Regions from separate parts of the Variovorax sp. GW821-FHT09B01 genome, predicted to be linked through region 2. Evidence: predicted binding sites of a transcription regulator. Region 2 holds the regulator's gene; each other region holds the start of a gene.
The links. Region 2 encodes sigma-54, which starts transcription at its own class of promoters, with help from an activator protein. Its sites were predicted from a motif close to TGGCANGNAANCTGCTTT; they were not measured.

Region 1 (7,763 bases), on a different contig from region 2:
TTTGATACCGTCACGCGATTTTTTTCTTGCCCATGATTCGCCCGCATGAATAGTCCTCGGCCATTTTTTGATCCGGCGCAGTCAATCCACGAAACCGTGTGCTCCCACGCTTTTTCAGAGGAATCCGCCAGGGTAAAAAATTCATCCAAGCTTTCATAGGAAAGGGTCTCCACATCCATCCAAGGGCCGCTCACGTGGCGAAGTTGAATTTCGACCTCTAGCACAAGACCAGTCAAACCCATGCCCCCCACGGTCGCAGCGAACCAATCTTGACGTTCAAACGGTCCACATTCGATGATCTCACCATCAGTGCGAATCAATTTCAGCCATCTAATATGATTTCCGAAAGTGCCCTGCACGTGGTGGTTTTTTCCATGGACATCATTTGCGATTGCCCCCCCTACTGTGACCAGCTGCGTTCCGGGAGTGACAGGCAGCATCCAGCCGCGGGGGGTGGCCAGCTGTTGGATATCGCGCAGCAACACTCCAGCTTCGCAGCGTAATCGACCTGTTTTTTCGTCGAAATGTACTAAATGATCGAGGCTTTCAGTGCTCCACAACAGGCCGCCAGCATTAAGGCAGACGTCGCCATAGCTTCGCCCCGCGCCATACGCGATCCCTGGGTGGTGCCGAGTGAGCACGGACGCAGCATCGCTGGGCGAGCGGATAGTCACAACTTCATGCAAATCACGAGAAAGTCGTCCCCAAGACGAGACGCGCCTCATGGGTTCTCCTTTCTAAACACATAGTGCTTGTCGAGGTAATATTTTGCGGCATAACCAATTGACAACCCAATGACGCCTCCAAGGTAGCGCATTTCACGGGAAGCAAAAAAAACATGGAAGCCAAACTCAAACCCCCAGAAAATAGCAGTTGTCAACAAACCCATTGAAACATAGAGAATGAGGACTTTGACACCATGTTTCGTGCTATGCGTTTGAAATCGGAATATGTATTTTTTGTCCAAAAAGTACTTCACTAACAATCCCACGGCAGTACCAAAAAATATGGAGACTTGGATACTGAAGGGCCCGTCGTATTTCAGAATTGCAACCTCTTGCGATGCGATGTTCGCAACAGTCGCCACCAGTGCAAAGAACATGTAAGCAACTACCAAATTCATTTTAATGTCGCTCCCTCAATTTTCCATGCATGAATCACCTTTGCTCTCGCCTTTCATGATGCAGGTACGCGGACTCATTTCTCTTATGCGACCCAAGCAGTGGGTCAAGAATGGGTTTGTTTTGGCTCCGCTTATTTTTACCGGAGAATTCATCAATCTCAATTCGGTGGCGGCAGCTTTTTTGGCTGCAATCCTCTTTTGCCTTGGCTCTTCGGCCACCTACATCATCAACGATATTCACGATATAGAAAGAGATCGCAAACATCCTAGAAAATCGAAGACTCGGCCACTTGCTTCGGGAGCAACCTCAGTTTCCGTGGGAATTGGGCTGCTTATCGTTCTTTATGGAATACAAATTACCGCTTGGTTCTGGGCGCCCAGAGTTGTTTTCGTGATTGCAGCATATATGGCGCTCAATATTGCATATACCTTTGTGCTCAAGCACCAGCCGGTTGCGGATATTTTTTCGATTGCCATTGGCTTCGTTTTGCGCGTTTACGCAGGCGCCATGGCGCTGTCTGTTCCTGTTTCGAGTTGGATGTTCGTTACTACCCTGTGCCTCGCTTTATACTTGGCGGCAATCAAGCGCCGACAGGAGTTGAGCCTCAGCGGAACCGACGGTCGAAAAGTACTAGAAAAATATTCACTATCGCTGGTTGATCGCTACGCAGAAATGTCTGCAACTGGGGCACTTGTCTTCTATAGCATGTTTGTTATGTCGGCTCGGCCGCAATTGGTGTTCACAGTGCCACTCGTGCTCTTTGGATTGTTTCGATATTGGTACGTGGTGGAAAAACTGGACGGCGGGGAGTCTCCCACAGATGCATTACTCGCAGATTGGCAGCTGATATTGACGGTGTTGCTTTGGATTGCTGCATGCGTTTGGGCACTTTGGCCAAACGGTGCCTGAACCACCATGAGAACTGATTTTTCATACCTCTTCACCCCATTTTTGGCATGGCTGGTTGCGGGAACGTTAAAGCTTGTCATCAATAGCGTTCGAGCTCGCAAACTAGCTTTTGGATTGATTGGGTACGGCGGGTTGCCAAGCAATCACACCGCGATCGTAACCAGTGTCGCAGCACTGGTGGCCCTTAAACAGGGTTTCGATCATCCAGCCTTCGGAGTAGCGCTCGCGCTCGCATTTATTGTGGTGCTAGATGCCACCAGCTTGCGCCGCGAGGTTGGCAAGCACGCGGCTCTCCTCAACAAGCTGGATAACCCTTCGACTGGAACCACGCCGTTGCGTGAGCGAATGGGCCATAGCTGCATCGAAGTCGGAGCCGGAATTTTCGTCGGTATATCGGTCGCAGTAATCATTACAACCTTGATCAATTCCAAGGTCTAAGATCGGCTATGGTGATGACCGCGCCCTCTTTATTGAGAAGAATCACCATATCCCTCTGATTACCCTTGAGCGGTAACCATCCGGTTGCTGCAGCCCACTTCATTCGGGTGGCCGCTACATCCTGCTTTGGGTTGAACTGCTCCAAGTCAACAAGCTTGCGCGCTTTTTCTCTTATCTTGGCTGCTTGGGTCGCAAGCACTTGATAGGCCTCTAATTCTTTAGCAAAGCTTTTTCCCAAAATCAACTCGTCTTGCTTTTGCTTTAGCCGAATTTCTTGATCACCGGAGTACACAGCTGCGACCACCTTGGGGCCATGAAAAAAGGAAGCCACCATCTCGGCGTTGAGCCTGTCGTGCCCTTTAAGATCGACATCTACTGGGCGTACAACTTCGAAGTCGTCGACCACGAACACGAGCCACTGCGGCCGACCTTGGGCAAGAACAAATACTCCATATGCGCACGCAATCAATTGCAATAAAAACATCACCAACAAATCAATAACCAGCTTTTTCTTATCCTCTTTATACAAAACAAACGTAAGCGCTGGCCCGAGCACCAAATTCACCAGCGCCAAAACGCCAAAAACTTTTACAACCTCGGCCGTTTTCTCTAGTGGGTGGGGATACCACAATAAAAACACAAAGAAATAAACAACCGCCAAGAAAACAGATGAGTACGTAATCTGCCAACCGACAGCGCTCAGCTTATTCTTGACAATAAAACTCATCATGGAATCTCAGCGCCTGCGCTTTTTTCCGCCATTTTTTTCGCCTTTTCTATAAGGTCGCGGCATCTGGAAGCATCCTCGCCAGAAGAGGCCTTGCAATATTTTTCGAGAATCAATGCAGGGTCTTTTTTAAGCCGCTCTTTTTTTGAATAAAACAGTGGCTCCAAGCTATCGAAAAGATCTTGAGCATCCCTGTCTCGTCCAAGCGCAAGAAGAATTGCCACTCTCGGGTAAAATAAGGCAATTTTTTCACTTTCAGCCAAATACCACTCAGCGATCTTGCTATATTTAAGTGCAGAGACGGCATCGCCCTTAAACATCATCAGCCCAAGCGCATAATCTCCGTATACACCTGCAATGCCAATTTTTGGGACAGGCATGCCGAGTACTTTTCGTTCTCCATCTTTCATTTCATGGAATTTTGGAAGAGCGAACATTATCCCTCGAAGATAATCAAGGCTTTCGGGATCCCCTTTTCGCAGCAACAGGTTTGCATAGATAATTTGATCGGGAACATCTAGCCCTCCGTCCCTTTCCCTCACGAAATTAATTTCTTTTTCCACCAGATCGGCTCGACCTGCCTTGAGCGCTCCATACATGTAATTGTATTGAGCAAAGAAAAAATTGGGATGTTTATGATACGCCCAATTCCAAAGCCGAAGATCGGAAGACCATATGGGCAGGACTGTATACGTTGTGAGGAGAGCTATAAAAATCCATCCCGTCGCGGCAACCAAAAGCCATCGATTTGCAAATTGACCTCTCAAGCCGGTGAATTCGATCAGCGACTTATAGTCCACCAACACCATCGAAATGCAAAAGAATGCCAATGGCGCCGTCAGAAATCTTTCGTGCCCAATATTTCCTCCTGTGCTCAAAGGAATGAAGTGAAGTACAGGAAGCAGACAAAACATTCCGGCCCCAAAAACCCATGCAGCCGGGCTTTTGTTCCTTAAACACTGAAGGGACAGAAAAAGTAGCGCGCCGACGACAAGAACGCTCGCTACCATCTCCGGAATGCCATGTGGTTTCAGCTCGTAGGCGGGATGCAAAGGGTTGATCGAACTGAATGGAAAGAAAATCTTCACAGCATAAAACTTCAGCGCTTCGAGTGGAGTCAATCCTTGAATTATTACGTCGCGAATATATTCGACCGACATGGTGCTGTGATATATCCCTCCTGCGGAATTTTTGCGCAAAATAACATATGCCCCAAAAATCACGGCCGACAACAGCAACAGGTACCGATTTTGAATGAGCACTTCCTTGGCAAGACCGTTGCGCCCCATCCACGAACGCCCTTTCCCTTGGATCGCGAGCCAAATGCACAACAGCACCATGGGCAAGACTGCGCCCAACTCCTTGCTTAAAAGGGCTCCCGCCATCAAAGTGACTGCGAAAATCGAACGCGGCAAACTCGGAGAGCCGGGTTTATAGGTATAAATCGCAATCGCCGCCAGAATGAAGAATGTTGACATCAAGTCGAATCGACCCGCAACCCAAGCTGTCGTCTCCACGAGCGCCGGATGAACTGCATAAACAACGCCAGCTAAAAAAGCTAGTGATGTGCAATGTTGCCGCCTCAATTGCATCAAGAGCTGTCTGCAAACATAAAATACGAGCCATACATTGCACGTATAAATCAAGAGATTAATTACATGCGACACCAGCGGCTTTTGACCAAAAATATGGAATTCGGCATATAAAGTCAAGAACACTAAGGGTCTGAGGTAGCTTGTACCTGGGAGCACTGGTTCTGCAAGCAACCTCCAGCTGAGAGCATCATTTAAAAGCGCTGACTTGTCTAAAAAGAGCAGGTTGTCGTCCCAGACGTACTCAAAACCCAAAACCTGCCAATAAAGTGCAACGCTTAACAGCGGCAACATTATTGTTGCCGCAAAAAATTGGTGGCTTTTTACCCATTGACATAGCGCCTTCATCTACACTCCCATCTCTTCATTTTGATTCTTGCAGTCCAAGGTTATTTGCACTTACGCCAGTAAAGCAAAAAAAAAGCAAGCCCTTTCGGGCTCGCTTTTGATCAAAGAATTCAAATCTTTTATCAGGGCTTGCAAGCGTTCGGCAGGTATTTGACTTCGATGGAGGAAGTACCAGCCACGCCATCAACCGATGCAGTGCCACAAGCCCAGGTGCTGCCACCATTGGCCGTTACAAACGTCAGGGTGCCACCGCTGGCCTTACCCGCCGTCATGCCAACGGTAATCGTACCTGCGGGATAGGCACCACTGATCGAATCGGCAACGGTGCTGTACTTACCGATGAGGTTCGCATTCAGCTGCCCTGCGGAAGGCGTTGCCATTGGCGAGACGAGCAGCGTGGGCCAAGCATTCTTGTCCGCGCCGTACTCGGCCAGCGGCTGCTTCAGGCCACCGCCAAGGGTCACGGCCTCGGTCACTTGACCACGGGTCACGTAGTCCTGATAAGCCGGCAGCGCCACAGCCGCCAAGATACCAATGATCGCCACAACGATCATCAATTCAATAAGGGTGAAACCCTTCTGCACATTGCGTGCGATGGAACGACGGTTCATTTCACTAACTCCAGGTTGGTTGGGTTGGTTGTCACTCCCGGGAGTCCTCCCCCCGGAGCGTGGAACCTTCCGCAGCATCCGTGCCACCCGTTTTGCCGCCCCGTCAGCGACCTAACGCGTCACCCCTGACCACATTGGCGTTACTGCGTGTGACAGAAGATGTATCAAGATGCGACACATGGTGACAAATTTGTCATGCCATCCCGGCCGCGCGGCCGGGCTCAGAAGGTCAGGATGCCGTCCGCCTTGAGCCAGCGGATGTCCCGCTGCGCGAGCCCCGGGACCTGCCGGCCGGCCAGCGATTCGATCTGGCTCATGATCTCCTCGGTTTCGGCCGGCTTGGTGTGGGTGATGTAGATCGGGTAGTCCTTGCCGGGCTCGATGTGAGCCAGCTCGTCGGCCAGCATGGTGGGCGACAGGTGCAGGCTGCGTTCCGCCAAGGCTTGTTCGCGGTTGCTGAAGGCGGTCTCGATGACGAGCATCGCGACCTCGAGCGCGTTGACGCGGTCCCAGAACGGCGCGTTGCGCTCGGTGTCGCCGCTGAAGACCCAATGGGCACCGCCGTCGGCACGGCTCACGGCGAAGCCGCAGGCGGGCACGGTGTGCACGGCCGGCAGCACCTCGATGCGCTTGGGCGTGGCGCTGCCGAGCAGCAGGGTCTGGCCGACGGCGATGTCGTGGAAGGTGACGAAGGGCGCCTCGGGACTCGGGATGCTCTCGAAATCGGGCCAGATGATGTTGTTGAAGACATGGGCGCGCAGCGCCTCGATGGTGGCGCGCAGCGCATGCACGCGCAGCGGCCGGGTGCGACGGCCGCCGACGGCGTCGAGCATCAGGGGCAGGGCGGCAATGTGGTCGAGATGGCAGTGCGTGAGCACCATGTCGTCGACGCCGGCCATTTCTTCGAGGGTGAGATCGCCGACGCCGGTGCCGGCATCGACGAGCAGGTCGGTATCGACCAGGAAAGAGGTGGTGCGGCAGTCTTTGGCGATGGCGCCCGAGCAACCCAGCACACGAACCTGCATTGTGAGAGACCCCTTGTCTGTGTCTGTCATTTGGTTTCGAACCGGGTCGCACCGTCCCACGACGGGTCGTGGGGACGCAACGCCATCGAGGCTAATCTCTGCGCGTAGAGCTGGTAAAGGACTTTTTTGGCATCGGCCACGAGGAGGGGGTCCAGCAAGTTTCGGCCCAAGGCCCAGTCTTGGCGCCGGTAGGCGGCCAGCACCTCGGCCCAGCGTTCGAGCCGGTGCGCCTCGCGCACGGCGACGACGTCGGCTTCGTCCAGGGCGACGGCCAGCGGCGTGAACACGGCGACGGCCTGGGCTCGGCCCTTGACGAACACGCTGTCGAGCTCCTGCCAGACATAGGCCGGCGCGAACTCGCGCGTGCCACCGCTGGCGACTATCTCGACGCCGTAGTGGCCACTGAGGCCCTCGAGGCGCGAGGCCAGGTTGACCGCGTCGCCGACCACGGTGTAGCTGCGCCGCGCGGCCGATCCCATGTCGCCCACGCTCATGACGCCGCTGTTGAGGCCGATGCCGATGCTGATCTCGGGCCGGCCGATGGAGCGGTGGATGCGGTTGAGGTCCTGCACGGCCTCGGCCATGTCGAGCGCGGCATTGACGGCGAGGCTGGCGTGGTCGGGCGTCTCGAGCGGCGCGCCCCAGAAGGCCATGACGCAATCGCCCATGTACTTGTCGACGGTGCCGCGGTGCGCGGTGATGACGTCGGTGAGGCGGCTGAACACGGTGTTGAGGAAGGCCTGCAGCTCGGCCGGCGACATCTGCTCCGAGAAGCGCGTGAAGTCGCGCATGTCGCAGAACATGACGGTCATGGTCTTGCTCTCGGCGCGCATGCTGTAGTGACCGGGGCGCTCCAGCATCTCGTCGACGAGCTGCGGCGGCACGTAGGTGCCGAACAGCTGCACGAGGCCGCGGCGCGCGCGCGACTCGACCAGGTAGCCCCAGCTCATGTTGAGCAGGAAGGCGAGCGCGACCATGGCCAGCGTCGA
Region 2 (7,763 bases):
GCCGGCGGCTGCGGCGGGGGCCGCCGCGGCGGGAGCGGCCGGGGTGGCGGCCTTGTCCTGGGCCTGGGCGGCGCCGAAGGAAAGGCAGGCGCCGAGCGCGATGGTGGAGGCGACCAGGGAAAGGAGCTTCTTCATGGTGTGTGTCCTTGCAAATGGGTTGTGACAGTGGCTGCCCCGCCTCGGGGTTGACCATCGTAACGGGCGAAGGGGACGGTCGGATGACGATCGTCAACTGCGACCGAGTTTGCCCCCGGTAAAATTCGCCGATGCTATTGGTCAAACAGGAGCTGCTCGCGGCGCTCGCGAACACGCTCGAATCCCTCTCGCCCGGCGCCGGCCTCAAGGCCGCGTTCGAGTCCCCCAAGGTCGCGGCCCACGGCGACTTCGCCAGCAATGCCGCCATGCAGCTGGCCAAGCCGCTCGGCCGCAAGCCGCGCGAGCTCGCCGAGGAACTGAGCGCCGCGCTGCTCGCCACCCCCGCCTTCGCCCAATGGGTGCAGGCGGTCGAGATCGCCGGCCCCGGCTTCCTCAACATCCGCCTGAAGACCGCCGCCAAGCAGCAGGTGGTGCGCGAGGTGCTCGACGCCGGCGCCGCCTTCGGCCAGCGCCCGGCCACCGGCGAGAAGGTGCTGGTCGAGTTCGTCTCGGCCAACCCCACCGGCCCGCTGCACGTGGGCCACGGCCGCCAGGCCGCGCTCGGCGACGCCATCTGCAACCTGCGCGCCTCGCAGGGCGAGCAGGTCTGGCGCGAGTACTACTACAACGACGCCGGCGTGCAGATCCAGACCCTGGCCAACAGCACGCAGCTGCGCGCGCGCGGCTTCAAGCCCGGCGACGCCGAATGGCCGAGCGGCGAGAAGGCCGCGGCCTACAACGGCGACTACATCGCCGACATCGCGGCCGACTTCATCGCGAAGAAGACCGTGAAGTCGGAGGACCGCGAGGTCACGGCCAGCGGCGACATCGAGGACCTGGAGGCGATCCGCGAGTTCGCCGTCGCCTACCTGCGCCGCGAGCAGGACCTGGACCTGCAGGCCTTCCGCGTGCGCTTCGACCAGTACTACCTCGAGTCCAGCCTCTACACCAGTGGCCGCGTCGAGCGCGCGGTGGCGCAGCTGGTCGCCGCGGGCAAGACTTACGAGCAGGACGGCGCGCTGTGGCTCAAGTCGACCGACTACGGCGACGACAAGGACCGCGTGATGAAGAAGCAGGACGGCACGTACACCTACTTCGTGCCCGACGTCGCCTATCACATCGCCAAGTGGGAGCGCGGCTTCCACAAGGTCATCAACATCCAGGGCACCGACCACCACGGCACCATCGCGCGCGTGCGCGCCGGGCTGCAAGCTGCCGGCGAGGGCATTCCCGAGGGCTACCCCGACTACGTGCTGCACACCATGGTGCGCGTCACCAAGGGCGGCGAGGAGGTCAAGATCAGCAAGCGCGCCGGCAGCTACGTCACGCTGCGCGACCTGATCGAGTGGACCAGCACCGACGCCGTGCGCTTCTTCCTGCTGAGCCGCAAGCCCGACACCGAATACACCTTCGACGTCGACCTGGCCGTGGCGCAGAACAACGACAACCCGGTGTACTACGTGCAGTACGCGCATGCGCGCATCTGCTCGGTGCTCGCGGCCTGGGGCGGCGATGCGGCCGTGCTGCAGGGCGTCGACCTGTCGCCGCTCGAGAGCCCGGCGGCCCAGTCGCTGATGCTGCTCTTGGCCAAGTACCCCGAGATGCTGAGCGCCGCGGCCAAGGATTTCGCGCCGCACGACGTCACCTTCTACCTGCGCGAACTGGCGGCCACGTACCACAGCTACTACGACGCCGAGCGCATCCTGGTCGACGACGAGGCCGTGAAGCTGGCGCGCCTGGCGCTGGTCGCCGCGACCGCGCAGGTGCTGCACAATGGCCTCGCGATCCTCGGCGTCACCGCGCCGCGCAAGATGTGAACCCCCTCCCCATGAAGAAGACAACCAGACAACGCGGCAACATCGTCATCGGCCTGATCATCGGGCTGGTGCTCGGCCTGGGCGTCGCGCTGGGTATCGCGGTCTACGTGACCAAGGTGCCGATCCCCTTCGTCACCAAGACGCAGCGCGGCGGTGCCGAGCAGGACGAGGCCGAGGCGCGCAAGAACCGCGACTGGGACCCGAACGCCCCGCTGGCCGGCAAGCCGCAGCAGCCGCGCCCCGCGGCCGCCGGCCCGGTCGGCGCGCCGCCTTCGGGCGACGGCAGCAATCCCGCCACCGCCACGGTCTCGCCCGGCACCCCGCCGCCCACGGCGCCGGTGCCGGTGGTGGTCGCGCCCAAACCCGCGCGGCCCGCGCCGGTGCCGGCCGAGGCCAATGCGCTGCCGCCCTCGAACGATCCGCTCGGCGACCTGGCCCGGGCCCGCGCCGGCAGCGTCGGCGGCAGCACCACGGTGGCCGCCGCCCCGTCGTCGAGCAGCGGCAATGCCGCGGCAGCCACCGGCTCCGGCGGTGCCGATCCCTTCATGTACTTTGTGCAGGCCGGCGCCTTCCGCACCACCGAGGACGCCGAGGCGCAGCGCGCCAAGCTCTCGCTGATGGGCGTCGAGGCCCGCGTGACCGAGCGCGAGCAGGCCGGCCGCACCGTCTACCGCGTGCGTGCCGGTCCGTTCAACAAGAAGGACGACGCCGACCGCCTCAAGGAACGGATGGACGGCGCCGGCCTCGACTCGGCGCTGGTGCGCGTCCAGCGCTGAGCGCCGTCCGGCCGGGGAGCGCCGCCGCCGGGTGGCCTCTCCCGACAACGGTCATGGTTTTTCTTTAAGCTTCGCCGCGGTCCGCGCCGCCCCCGGTTTCCCGGAGCCCCGAGCACCGCGCGCGGGAACTCCGCTTCATCGGCCCGGCTCAGTCTGCCGTCTACCAACTGGAGAGCTCTTTCCCATGAAACGTCGTGATTTCTCGCTGGCCGTCGCCGCTGGCTCGCTCGGCCTGATGGCCCATCTGCCCGCGCAAGCCCAGGCCCGCGCACCGAAGGCCGGCACCGAATACCTCGTGCTCGACAAGCGCGTGCCGGTCGACGCACCGGCCGGCAAGATCGAGGTGATCGAGTTCTTCTCGTACAACTGCCCGCATTGCAACGACTTCGAGCCCGCGCTCGAGGCCTGGGCCAAGGGCCAGCCCAAGGACGTGGTGCTGCGCCGCGTGCCGGTGCCCTTCGTGGGCAACGACGTCGAAGCCAAGCAGCGCCTGTACTACGCGCTCGAGGCGCTGGGCAAGGTCGACGAGTACCAGCCCAAGGTCTTCAACGCGATCCACGCCCAGCGCCAAAACGTGAACGGCGACGCCAACATCGTGGCCTGGGCCGAGAAGAACGGCCTCGACGGCGCGAAGTTCAAGGAGCTGTTCACCTCCTTCGGCGTGGCGAGCAAGGCCAAGCGCGCCTCGCAGCTGACCGAGGCCTACAAGGTGGCCGGCGTGCCCGCGCTGGCCGTGGCCGGCCGCTGGTACGTGGACGGCGAACTCGCCGGCAACATGAACAAGGCGCTGGCCGTGACCAACTATCTGATCGGCGAAGCCCGCAAGGGTTGAGACCGGTCTCGCGGCCCTGGCCGCTCCGCCGCCGGGAGGCCGGAATCCCATCGAGGGTTCCGGGGCGGCCGGGCCGTCATCCGGCCGGTCGGCAGAACGCGGGGCGATCCCGCGGGGTGCCGTGCCCGGGTTCGCCGCCCCGGGGCTTTTTCATCCGCGCGCATGGGTCTGGCGCGATGGGCCGCATACAATGCAGAGCAAGTTTCGTGCCTCTATGACATCGCACTCTCACCCCACCTCCTCCCTTCGCCGCACCGGTCGCCTCGTGCTGGCCGCGCTGCTGCTGGCCGGCTCCGCCGCCTCCGCCCTGGCCGAAACGGCCGACCGGACCAAGCCGATGAACATCGAATCCGATTCGATGCGCTACGACGATCTCAAGCAGACCAGCGTCTTCACCGGCAACGTGGTGGTCACCAAGGGCACCATCATCATCCGCGGCGCGCGCATCGACGTGCGCCAGGACCCCGAGGGCTACCAGTACGGCGTGGTCACCGCGGCGCCCGGCAAGCTCGCCTACTACAAGCAGAAGCGCAACGGCAACGGCGACGAGTGGATCGAGGGCGAGTCCGAGGTCATCGAGTACGACAGCCGCGCCGACAACGTCAAGTTCATCCGCCGCGCCGTCATGCGCCGCCTGGTCGGCGCCACGCCCAACGACGAGAGCAGCGGCGCGCTGATCGTCTACGACCAGAGCAACGACACCTACACCGTCAACGGCTCGACCGTGCCGCCCAACGCCGGCGTGTCGGCGCCAGGTGGCGGTGGCCGCGTCAAGGCCATCCTCACGCCGAAGTCGGCCGCGCCCGCCGCACCGGGTGCGCCCGGCGCCTCGGCGCCGGCCACGCGCCGTCCCGCGGCCCCGGCGCCCACGCCGGCACCGGGCGCCGGACTGCGCTCCACCACCACGCTGAGCGGCGAAGGGGAAGAACGCAAGTGATCGAAGCCGCCGGAACCCAGGAAGCCAACGGCGTGCCGGGCAGCCGCCTCGTCGCGCGCGGCCTGCAAAAGAGCTATGGCAGCCGCAAGGTGGTCAAGGACGTCTCGCTCGACGTGCAGAAGGGCGAAGTGGTCGGACTGCTCGGGCCCAACGGCGCCGGCAAGACCACCTCGTTCTACATGATCGTCGGGCTGGTGCGCGCCGACGCGGGCGAGATCTCCATCGACGGCGAGCCGATCGCCCACATGCCGATCCACCGCCGCGCGCGCATGGGCCTGAGCTACCTGCCGCAGGAAGCCTCGATCTTCCGCAAGCTCACGGTCGAGGAGAACGTGCGCGCGGTGCTCGAGCTGCAGCGCGAGCCCGATGCCAACGGCCGGCCGCAGGCGCTGTCGAAGCAGCGCATGGAAGAGCGCCTGTCGGAGCTGCTGGCCGACCTGCGTGTCGACCACCTGCGCGATTCGCCCGCGCTCGCGCTGTCGGGCGGCGAACGCCGCCGCGTCGAGATCGCGCGCGCGCTGGCCACCCAGCCGCGCTTCATCCTGCTCGACGAACCCTTCGCCGGCATCGACCCGATCGCGGTGATCGAGATCCAGCGCATCATCAGCTTCCTGAAGGAACGCGGCATCGGCGTGCTCATCACCGACCACAACGTGCGCGAGACGCTGGGCATCTGCGACCACGCCTTCATCATCAGCGACGGCCATGTGCTGGCACAGGGCACGCCCTCGGAGATCGTCGACAACGCCGAAGTGCGCCGGGTCTACCTGGGCGAGCACTTCCGGATGTGATGACCCTCGTGCAAGTCATTTCCTGAGGGCATGAAACAAGGCTTGTCGCTGCGCGTTTCGCAGCATCTCGCGCTGACGCCTCAGCTGCAGCAGTCGATCCGGCTGCTGCAGCTCTCCACGCTCGAACTGAGCCAGGAGGTCGAGCAGATGCTCGACGAGAACCCCTTCCTCGAGCGCACCGCCGAGGAAGCCGCGCGCGAGGAGTTCGGCCTCGACGCCGCCGACACGCCCGCGCCGCGCGAGGACACCGAGCGCGAAGCCGAGAGCGACTACGCGAGCGCCGCGCCTTCGACTTCGACCACGTCCACCGAGACCACCTCGTCGTCCGAGGCCGAGCCGGCCCTCGACTCGCCCGAGCGCGAGCCCGACTGGGAAGGCGACGGCACCGTCGACATGGCGCCCGACGACAGCGAATGGGGCAGCGACGCGCCCGCGCGCAACAACAGCAGCACCGGCGACGACGAGCGCGCCGATGCCACCGAGCTCGCGCGCAGCCAGGAATCGCTGCAATCCTTCCTGCACCGCCAGGCGTTGAGCCTGCGGCTCAACGAGAACGACAGCGCCGCGCTGCGCTTCCTGATCGAGTCGCTCAACGACGACGGCTACCTCGAGGATTCGCTGCCGGCGCTGGCCTCGGGCCTCGCGGGCGACGACAACGACCAGTTCGACGAGCTGGTGCACCACTTCCAGGTCGCGCTGGGCCTGCTGCAGAGCCTGGAGCCCGCGGGCGTGGGCGCGCGCGACCTCGGCGAATGCCTCGCGATCCAGCTGCGCGCGCTGGCTGACGAGGACGAGACCGAGGAAGAAGAGCTGGTGCGCAAGACCGCGCTCGCCATCTGCAAGCAGCCGATGGAGCTGCTCGCGCGGCGCGACTTCAAGCGCCTGGCCACGCTCACGCGAACCAACGAGGAGCTGGTGCGCTCGGCGCTGCAGATCATCGCGCGGCTCGAACCCAAGCCGGGCCGCCGCTTCGTCGACGTCGAGCGCAACATCGTCATTCCCGACGTGATCGTCACCAAGACCGGCCGCGGCACCAACGTGAAGTTCCGCGTCATGCTCAACCCCGAGGTGATGCCGCGGCTGCGCGTGCACGACATCTATGCCGGCGCGCTCAAGTCGCACAAGGGCGAGGGCAGCCAGGCGCTGTCGCAACGGCTGCAGGAGGCGCGCTGGTTCATCAAGAACATCCAGCAGCGCTTCGACACCATCCTGCGCGTGAGCAACGCCATCGTCGAGCGGCAGAAGAGCTACTTCGTGCACGGCGAACTCGCGATGCGCCCGCTGGTGCTGCGCGAGATCGCCGACGAGCTCGGGTTGCACGAGTCCACCATCTCGCGCGTGACCACCGCGAAGTACATGTCGACGCCCTTCGGCACGGTCGAGCTCAAGTACTTCTTCGGCTCGGCGCTGGGCACCGAGACCGGCGGCAATGCCTCGAGCACCGCGGTGCGCGCGCTGATCAAGCAGTTCGTCGGTTCGGAGAGCGTGAAGAAGCCGCTGTCGGACAGCCAGATCTCCGAGATGCTCAAGGAGCAGGGCATCGAGTGCGCGCGCCGCACCGTCGCCAAGTACCGCGAGGCGCTGCGCATTGCGCCCGCCAACCTGCGCAAGGCCCTGTAGAAAGCCGCCGATGGCCCGACGCCTGCTGTCGCGCTGTGGGCTCCGGGTGTTCGCCATCGCGGCCGCGCTGCTGGCCGCCGGTTGCGCCACCTTGCCCGACGAGGCTCCGCGCGCCCCCACCAAGGCCATCGCCGTGTCGAAGGACACCGCGCTCGGGCGCATCGCGCTGGCCGCGCAGCCCGACCCCGACCTCAGCGGCTTTCGCCTCATGCCCGGCGGCGACTTCGCCTTCGACACCCGCATCCAGCTCGCGCGCCGGGCCCAGCGCACGCTCGACGTCCAGTACTACCAGATCGAGAACGACGAGACCGGCCGCTACCTGCTGCGCACCCTGCGCGATGCCGCGCAGCGCGGCGTGCGGGTGCGCGTGCTGATGGACGACCTCTACACCGCGGGCGAGGACGAGCTGCTGCGCGGCTTCGCGGCCACGCCCAATGTCGAGCTGCGCCTGTTCAACCCCTTCCCGGCCGGCCGCGGCAGCCTGCTCGCGCGCTTCACGGCCTCGCTGTTCGACTTCAGCCGCGTCAACCGGCGCATGCACAACAAGCTGTTCATCGCCGACGGCGCGATGGCCGTGGCGGGCGGGCGCAACATCGGCAACCAGTACTTCCGGCGCACCGCGGGCGAGAACTTCATCGACCTCGACACCTTCGTGACCGGCGCGCTGATCCCGCGCCTGGGCAGCCTGTTCGACCAGTACTGGAACAGCCCCTACGTGCGGCCCGTCGAGTCGGTGGTGGCGAGCACGCTGCCGAACGATGAACTGCGACGCCGCTTCGAGGCCGCCACCGGCCCCGACACCACGCCGCCGCCGCCGAAGCCCGCGCCCAACGACCTGCTGGGCTACGGCCCGAT
Region 3 (7,763 bases), on a different contig from region 2:
GCAGCGCGAAGCCCGCGGCCTCGCCCAGGCTGATGCCGTCGCGGTCCGGATCGAAGGGCCGGCAGGGCCCGCCCGACACCAGCTCGAGCGAGTTGAAGCCGAACAGCACGCTGCCGCACAGCGTGTCGACGCCGCCGACCACGGCCGCGTCGACCAGGCCCAGGCGGATCAGCCGCTCGGCCGAGGCGAACACCTTGGCGCTCGACGAGCAGGCGGTGGAGATGGTCTCGCTCGGCCCCTCGAGGCCCAGCACTTCCTGCACGAACATCGCGAGCGAATGCGGCGTGTGCACCGCCGGGCGGCGCTGCGCGGGCGGGAAATGGCCGTCGGCGTCGAGCTGGGTGTAGGCCAGCTCGGTCTCGCCGATGCTCGAGGTCGAGGTGCCGAGGATCAGCGCGATGCGCGCCGCGCCATGGCGCCGGCGCGCCGCGGCCACCGCCTCGAGGAAGCCGTCGGCCTGCAGGCCGAGCCAGGCCAGCCGGTTGTTGCGGCAGTCCCAGCGCGCGAAGGCCTCGGGCAGGCGGAGCTCTTCGAGGCCGTCGACGCGGCCGATCCAGGTCGGCAGCGGCGCGGGGCCGAAGTCGTTGGCGCGCAGGCCGCTGCGCGAATGCTCGAGCGCTTCGGCAAGCGGCTCCTTGCCGACGCCGACGGCCGAGGTGGCCGTGTAGGCGCTGATCTGGAGGGGGGGAATGCGGGCGGGCACGGTGTGGACGTGGCTGGGCGGTGACGCGGTTGGAGGAGTAGTTCTTGTGGTCGGGTCTGGGGAAAGCAGCGCAAAGCCTACCAGTTGCGGGGGTGGGGCCGTGTCGGCGGTTTCCTATGGGGCCGGGTCAGGATTTCCCGCTGTCCGCACGCGCGGCCAACGTGCGCGAGGCCAGCGCCACCAGCACCAGCACCGGCACGCCGAGCAGGGCGGTGGCGCAGAAGAAGGTGCTGTAGCCGTAGGCGTCGACGAACACGCCCGAGTAGCCGGCGATGAACTTCGGCAGCAGCAGCATCAGCGAGCTGAACAGCGCGTACTGCGTGGCCGAGTAGCTGATGTTCGTGAGGCTCGAGAGGTAGGCGATGAAGGCCGCCGAGGCGATGCCGCCCGCGAGGTTGTCGGCCGAGACCACGGCGATCAGCGCCGTCAGGTCGTGGCCGCGCGAGGCCAGCCAGGCGAACAGCAGGTTGCTCGCCGCGCTGAGCACCGCGCCCAGCATCAGCACCCGCATCACGCCCAGGCGCATCGACAGCACGCCGCCGACGAAGGCGCCCACCAGCGTCATGACCACGCCGTAGATCTTGCTGACCGTGGCCACCTCGTCCTTGGTGAAGCCCATGTCGACGTAGAAGGGGTTGGCCATGATGCCCATCACCACGTCGCTGATGCGGTAGATCGCGATCAGCGACAGGATCAGCACCGCCTGCCACTTGTAGCGGCGGATGAAGTCGGCGAAGGGCTCGACCAGCACGTCGCGCAGCCATTCGGCGGCATTGCGCGGCGCCGACAGCGAGCGCTTTGCGGGCTCGGGCGACAGCAGCACCGTGAGCACGCCCACGAACATGGAGCCGGCCATCACGAGGTAGGCGGTCTTCCAGGCGCCGTTCTGGTAGGCCGCACCGGCCGCCGCGCCCGCCGCTGCCGCGACCGGCGCGACCTCGGCCCAGGCCGCCACCCACAGCACCCCCGCCCCGGCCCAGATCATCGCGAGCCGATAGCCGGTCTGGTAGGCCGCGGCCAGCGCCGCCTGCTTGCGGGTTTCGGCGGACTCGATGCGGAAGGCGTCGAGCGCGATGTCCTGCGTGGCCGAGCCGAAGGCCACCAGCAGCGCGCACCAGATCATCGGCATGAGCCCCTGGCGCGGATCGTTGACCGCCATGCCGACCAGCCCCGCGATCACCATCCCCTGCGCCAGCAGCAGCCAGCCGCGCCGGCGTCCGAGCAGCGTGGTCAGCGGCGGCAGCGGCAGCCGGTCGACCAGCGGCGCCCAGACCCATTTGAAGCCGTAGGCCAGGCCGACCCAGCTCAGGTAGCCGATGGTGGCGCGGTCGATGCCGGCCTCGCGCAGCCGGAAGCTCAGCGTGCCCAGCACCAGCAGCAGCGGCAGCCCGGCCGAGAAGCCCAGCGCCAGCATGCGCAAGGTGGCAGGTTCGAGGTAGACCTTCAGGGCGTCGCGCCAGGGCGGCGAACCGGCGGCGGTGGATTCGGCGGGCGGGACGGAAGACATGTGGGAGCGATTGTCCATGAGCGCCGCGCCTGCCGGCCGCCGGGGCATCCACCAGGACGTCTTCATTTGTTCCTATCATCCGGCCCCATATGTGCACACGCTGCGATCGCTTTGCCCCGGTTCCCTCCCATGCCTCGGCCTGGCAGCCGCGGCGCGCCTTCCTGCTGGCCGCGGCCGGCGCGGCATTGAGCGGGCCGGCGCTCGCGCAGGTCGACGTCGGCAATGCCTCGGTGGCGCGCAACCTCGTGCCGGCCGACCGCATCGAGGCCGCGGGCGGCCAGCAGTACGGCGAGTTGCTGGAGCAGGCGCGCGCCAAGAACGCGCTCGCGGGCGACGGCAATCCGCAGCTGCAGCGGCTGCGCGCCATCGCCAACCGGCTGATCCCGTTCGCCACGCCCTGGAACAGCCGCGCGCGGCAATGGAAGTGGGAGGTCAACCTGATCGGCAGCAAGCAGATCAACGCCTTCTGCCTGCCGGGCGGCAAGATTGCCTTCTTCACCGGCATCCTCGACCAGCTCAAGCTCACCGACGACGAGGTCGCGATGGTGATGGGCCACGAGATGGCCCATGCGCTGCGCGAGCATGCGCGCGCCCGCATGGCCAAGAGCGCGGGCACCGGCGCCGCGCTCTCGATCGGTGCGCAGCTGCTCGGGCTGGGGCAGGTCGGCGACCTTGCCGCGCGCGCGGGCACCCAGTTGCTCACGCTCAAGTTCAGCCGCGGCGACGAGACCGAGGCCGACCTCGTCGGCCTGGAACTCGCGGCGCGCGCCGGCTACGACCCGAAGGCCTCGGTGTCGCTGTGGAACAAGATGGCCACGGCCTCGAAGAACCAGGGCGGGCTGAGCTTTCTCTCCACCCACCCGAGCGGGCCGGACCGGATCGCGAAGCTGCAGGCGAATCTGCCGAAGGTAGAGAACCTGTACCGGGACGCGAAAAAGAGCTGAGCGCCCTGTCTTCCTCCTTCCCCCTCTGGGGGAAGGCCGGGATGGGGGCACCGGGCGGTGGACACGGTCAGCGCTGTTGCAAGGCTCGGCGCCCCCACCCCAACCCTCCCCCAGCGGGGGAGGGAGCCATACATAAATACTTGAGCGGCTGATGCCATAGGCGCGTCGGCAGCGGCCCGCGCGCGCTGGCACGCCGCTTGCATCTCGACTTGTACACAAGTTTGGATGCCTGATCATGGTGCATGACGAGAAAGACCCGGCCGCCGCGGCGTGGATCCTGCGTTTCGCGCAGCCGCTGACGCGCGAGAACGACGACGCGCGGGACGCCACGCCCGCTTCCACCGCCGCCCCCGCCCCGCTCGCGGGCCTGCGCTTCGCCGTCAAGGACAACATCGACGTCGCCGGCGTGCCCACCACCGCCGCCTGCCCGGCCTTCGACCGCCTGCCGGCCGCCCATGCGGCCGTGGTGCAGCGGCTGCTCGACGCCGGTGCATCGCTGCTCGGCAAGACCAACCTCGACCAGTTCGCCTGCGGCCTCAACGGCACGCGCTCGCCCTATGGCGAGGTCGGCAATGCCTTCGATGCACGCTACGTGTCCGGCGGCTCGAGCTCGGGCTCGGCCCGCGTGGTCGCCACCGGCGAGGCCGACTTCGCGCTCGGCACCGACACGGCCGGCTCGGGCCGCGTGCCCGCGGGCCTCAACAACATCGTCGGCCTCAAGCCCTCGCGCGGGCTGCTGAGCACCACCGGCGTGGTGCCGGCCGCGCAGAGCGTCGACTGCGTCTCGATCTTCGCGCGCACCGTCGCGCTCGCGGCCGAGGTGCTGCAGGCCGCGCTCGGCTTCGATGCGCGCGATCCCTATTCGCGCGACATCGCGCTCGATGCCAGGCCCTTCCCCGCCGCCTTCCGCTTCGGCGTGCCCGATCGCCTCGCCTTCTTCGGCGACACGCTCGCCGAGGCCGCCTTCGCCGATGCGCGCGGGCGCCTCGAGGCGCTGGGCGGCACGGCCGTCGCCGTGCCCTTCGCGCCGCTGGCCGAAGCCGCCGCGCTGCTCTATGACAGCGCGCTGGTGGCCGAGCGCTATGCCGCGGTGCGCGCCTTCTTCGACCGCCACGAGACCGAGGTCGTCGAGCCGGTGCGCGGCATCCTCGCGCAGGGCCGCGGCTACAACGCCGCCGACGTGTTCGAGGCCCAGACCCGGCTGCGCGCGCTCGCGCAGCAGGCCGAGCCGATGTGGCGCGACATCGACGTGCTGCTGGTGCCCACCGCGCCCACGCACTACACGCGCGACGCGATGCGCGCCGACCCGGTGGCGCTCAATCGCAACCTCGGCGCCTACACCAACTTCGTCAACCTGCTCGACTACGCCGCGCTCTCGGTGCCCAGCAGCCTGCGGTCCGACGGCCTGCCCTTCGGCATCACGCTGATCGGCCGCTGCGGCAGCGACCTCGCGCTGGCCGAGCTGGGCCAGCGCTACCACCACGCCACCGGCCTCGCGCAGGGCGCGACCGGCGAGCCGCTGCCAGCGCCGCGGCCGATCCGTGGCCTCGCACCAGTGCCGGCCGCGACGCTGCCGATCGCGGTGGTCGGCGCGCACCTCAGCGGCATGCCGCTCAACGGCCAGCTCACCGAGCGCGGCGCCGTGCTGCGCGAAGCGATCCAGACCGCGCCGCGCTACCGCTTGTACGCACTGCCCGGCACCGTGCCGCCCAAGCCCGGCCTGCAGCGCAGCGCCGAGGGCGGCGCCGCGATCGCGCTCGAGGTGTGGGACATGCCGCTGGCCGAGGTCGGCGGCTTCCTCGCGCTGATCCCCGCGCCGCTGGGCCTGGGCAGCGTCGAGCTGGCCGACGGCCGCTGGGTGCACGGCTTCATCTGCGAGGGCCATGCGCTGGCCGGCGCCGAAGAGGTCACGCGCCATGGCGGCTGGCGCGCCTACCTCGCGAGCCGCGCCGCCTGAATCCCTGTTGTCTTCGAACCCCGACCGAGGAGTCTTCCATGTCCATCTCCGACCTCCCTTCCACCGCCTCGCGCCGACAGTTGCTGCAGGCCGGCGCCGCCGGCCTCGCGGTGCTCGCCGCGCCGGCGATCGTGCGCGCCCAGGCGGCGCCGAAGATCCGCGTCGGCTTCTGGCCGGTGGCCGCGGGCCTGCCCTTCTTCGCGGCGGTCGAGCGCGGCTTCTTCAAGGAGGCGGGGCTCGATGTGGAGCCGCAGAAGTTCGCGGGCGCGCAGCAGGTGATGGAAGCCATGCTCGCGGGCCGCTGCGACGGCAGCGCCAACGGCACCGGCTCGGCCAACCTCGCGATCGGCGAGATCGCGCAGCCGGGCCTGTTCAAGATCTTCTGCACCAACCCGAGCAATGCGAAGTTCGTGCTCGACGAGTTCATCGTCGCCAAGGACAGCCCGATCAAGGCCATGGCCGAGCTCTCGGGCAAGAAGGTGGCCTCGGGCCCGGGCATCCAGAACGTCACGCTGTGCAAGACCATGCTCGAGCGCGCGGGCGCCAAGGGCGTGTCGGTCAGCGAACTGCCGATCGGCCAGCACGTGGCGGCGCTGGTGGCGGGGCAGGTCGATGCCTGCTACACGCTCGAGCCCACCGGTACCGTGGGCCGCATGAACGGCACCACGCGCGTGCTCGAGGCCGGCGTGGTCGCGCGCTACATCCTCGGCGACCCGATGGCGCCCTGGCACGGCGGTGCCGCCAGCCTCACGACCGAGTTCCTCAAGAAGAACCCCGACGCGGCCAAGAAGTACATCGCCGCCTATGCGCGCGGCGTGGAACTGGTGCGCAGCCAGCCCGACGAGGCGCGCCAGTACATGAAGGGCTACACCGCCATCGAGGGCAAGCTCACGGCCGAGGTGCCGCTGGCCTCGTACATGCTCTACAACGAGTTCAAGCCCAGCGACGTCGCCTACTTCCAGAAGTTCTACGACCTGTTCACCGAGAAGGGGATCTTCGAGAAGAAGGTCCTGGTGGACGGCCTGCTCTACAAGGCCTGACGCCATGGCCGACAGCAGCACCACCGCCTCCCCGTGGGCGCCGCCCGCGGGCAACGCCGCCGCCTCCGCGGCACCGAAGGCGCCCGCCTGGGAGCGCTGGCTGCCGGCCATCGGGCCGGTCGTCCTGTTCATTGTCTGGGACCTGGTGGTGCGGCTCGGCTTCATCAAGCCGATCCTGCTGCCCTCGCCGGCCGACACCGTGGCCGCGCTCATCACCGGCCTGGCCGGGGGGCCGCTGCTGCTCGACTTCGCCGTCACCGTGTGGCGCACCGTGCAGGCCTTCGCGATCGCCGCCGTCGTCGGCATGCCGCTGGGAGTGCTGCTGGGCAGCAACGAACGCGCCTACCGCAGCGTCGAGTTCCTGATCGACTTCTTCCGCTCTACGCCCTCGTCGGCGCTGATCCCGCTGTTCCTGCTGATCTTCGGCGTGTCCGACATCAACAAGGTGGCGATCGCGGCCTTCGGCGCGCTGCTGATCGTGGTGTTCAACAGCGCCTACGGTGTCATCAACGCGCGCAAGCAGCGCGTGATGGCGGCGCGCGTGATGGGCGCCTCGCGCTGGCAGATCTTCAAGGACGTGCTGGTGTGGGAGAGCCTGCAGCCCAGCTTCGTGGGCCTGCGCTCGGCGGTCTCGATGGCGCTGGTGATCGTGATCGTGGCCGAGATGTTCATCGGCTCCGACAACGGCCTGGGCCACCGCATCATCGACGCGCAGCAGGTGCTCAACGTCAAGAGCATGTATGCGGCCATCCTCGCGGCCGGCGCGCTGGGCTACGTGCTCAACATCCTCTTCCTCGTGGCCGAGCGCCGCATCGTTCACTGGAGCGGCCGATGAAAGCCACGCCCGACATCGTCGTCAACGGCCCGGTGTATGCCGACGTGCCCAAGCCGGTGTTCAAGCCCGGCCCGGCCGGCACCCACATCACGATCCGCGGCCTCACCAAGTACTTCGCGGGCTGGCCGCTGTACGAGAACTTCGACCTCGACATCCCCAAGCACCGCATCGTCTCGGTGTTCGGTCCCAACGGCTGCGGCAAGTCCACGCTGATCAACATGATCGCGGGGCTGATTCCCATCGACAGCGGCGAGATCCTGTTCGACGGGAAACAGCGCAAGGACACCAAGATCGGCTACGTGTTCCAGAACTACCGCGAGGCGATGTTCCCGTGGATGCGCACCATCGACAACATCGCCTATCCACTGAAGCTCGAAGGCCGCAGCAAGGCCGAGGTCGATCGCCGCATGGAGGAGCTGGTCGCTTCCTTCGACGTCAAGTTCGACCTCAAGCGCTTCCCCTACGAGCTCTCGGGCGGCCAGCAGCAGACCGCGTCGATCATGCGCGCGCTCGCGCCGAACCCCGAGGTGCTGTTCCTCGACGAGCCCTTCTCGGCGCTCGACTTCGAGATGACCTTGTTCATCCGCGAGAAGCTGCAGGAGGTGTTCATGCAGACCGGCACCACCATGCTGCTGGTCTCGCACGACCTCGAGGAAGCCGTGTACCTGGCCGACGAGGTGCTGCTGCTGACCAAGCGCCCGACCAAGGTGGCCGAGATCCTGCGCTACGGCGATGCGCGCCCGCGCACGGTCGAGACCCTGAGCACCGAGAGCTTCG

Region 1: AC07RV_RS16005 (pilin) is a predicted target of sigma-54. The motif match lies at 5,818-5,835, and genes of this name have one in related genera.
Region 3: atzF (allophanate hydrolase) is a predicted target of sigma-54. The motif match lies at 3,341-3,358, and genes of this name have one in related genera.

Annotation. Positions count from the first base shown of each region.
Region 1 is NZ_JBWKPQ010000004.1:319,417-327,179, reverse strand. It holds gene AC07RV_RS16035 (FAD-binding oxidoreductase) at 1-725, opposite strand, end outside; gene AC07RV_RS16030 (GtrA family protein) at 722-1,123, opposite strand; gene AC07RV_RS16025 (decaprenyl-phosphate phosphoribosyltransferase) at 1,149-2,033, shown strand; gene AC07RV_RS16020 (divergent PAP2 family protein) at 2,040-2,471, shown strand; gene tfpZ (TfpX/TfpZ family type IV pilin accessory protein) at 2,455-3,201, opposite strand; gene AC07RV_RS16010 (glycosyltransferase family protein) at 3,198-5,138, opposite strand; gene AC07RV_RS16005 (pilin) at 5,261-5,749, opposite strand; gene AC07RV_RS16000 (3',5'-cyclic-nucleotide phosphodiesterase) at 5,971-6,774, opposite strand; gene AC07RV_RS15995 (CHASE2 domain-containing protein) at 6,801-7,763, opposite strand, start outside.
Region 2 is NZ_JBWKPQ010000022.1:95,814-103,576, reverse strand. It holds gene AC07RV_RS36825 (hypothetical protein) at 1-135, opposite strand, end outside; gene argS (arginine--tRNA ligase) at 267-1,952, shown strand; gene AC07RV_RS36815 (SPOR domain-containing protein) at 1,964-2,728, shown strand; gene AC07RV_RS36810 (thiol:disulfide interchange protein DsbA/DsbL) at 2,913-3,560, shown strand; gene lptA (lipopolysaccharide transport periplasmic protein LptA) at 3,775-4,497, shown strand; gene lptB (LPS export ABC transporter ATP-binding protein) at 4,494-5,288, shown strand; gene AC07RV_RS36795 (RNA polymerase factor sigma-54) at 5,319-6,908, shown strand; gene AC07RV_RS36790 (phospholipase D family protein) at 6,919-7,763, shown strand, end outside.
Region 3 is NZ_JBWKPQ010000011.1:189,627-197,389, forward strand. It holds gene AC07RV_RS27235 (beta-ketoacyl-[acyl-carrier-protein] synthase family protein) at 1-703, opposite strand, end outside; gene AC07RV_RS27240 (AmpG family muropeptide MFS transporter) at 831-2,210, opposite strand; gene AC07RV_RS27245 (M48 family metallopeptidase) at 2,300-3,154, shown strand; gene atzF (allophanate hydrolase) at 3,390-5,111, shown strand; gene AC07RV_RS27255 (ABC transporter substrate-binding protein) at 5,150-6,151, shown strand; gene AC07RV_RS27260 (ABC transporter permease) at 6,156-6,986, shown strand; gene AC07RV_RS27265 (ABC transporter ATP-binding protein) at 6,983-7,763, shown strand, end outside.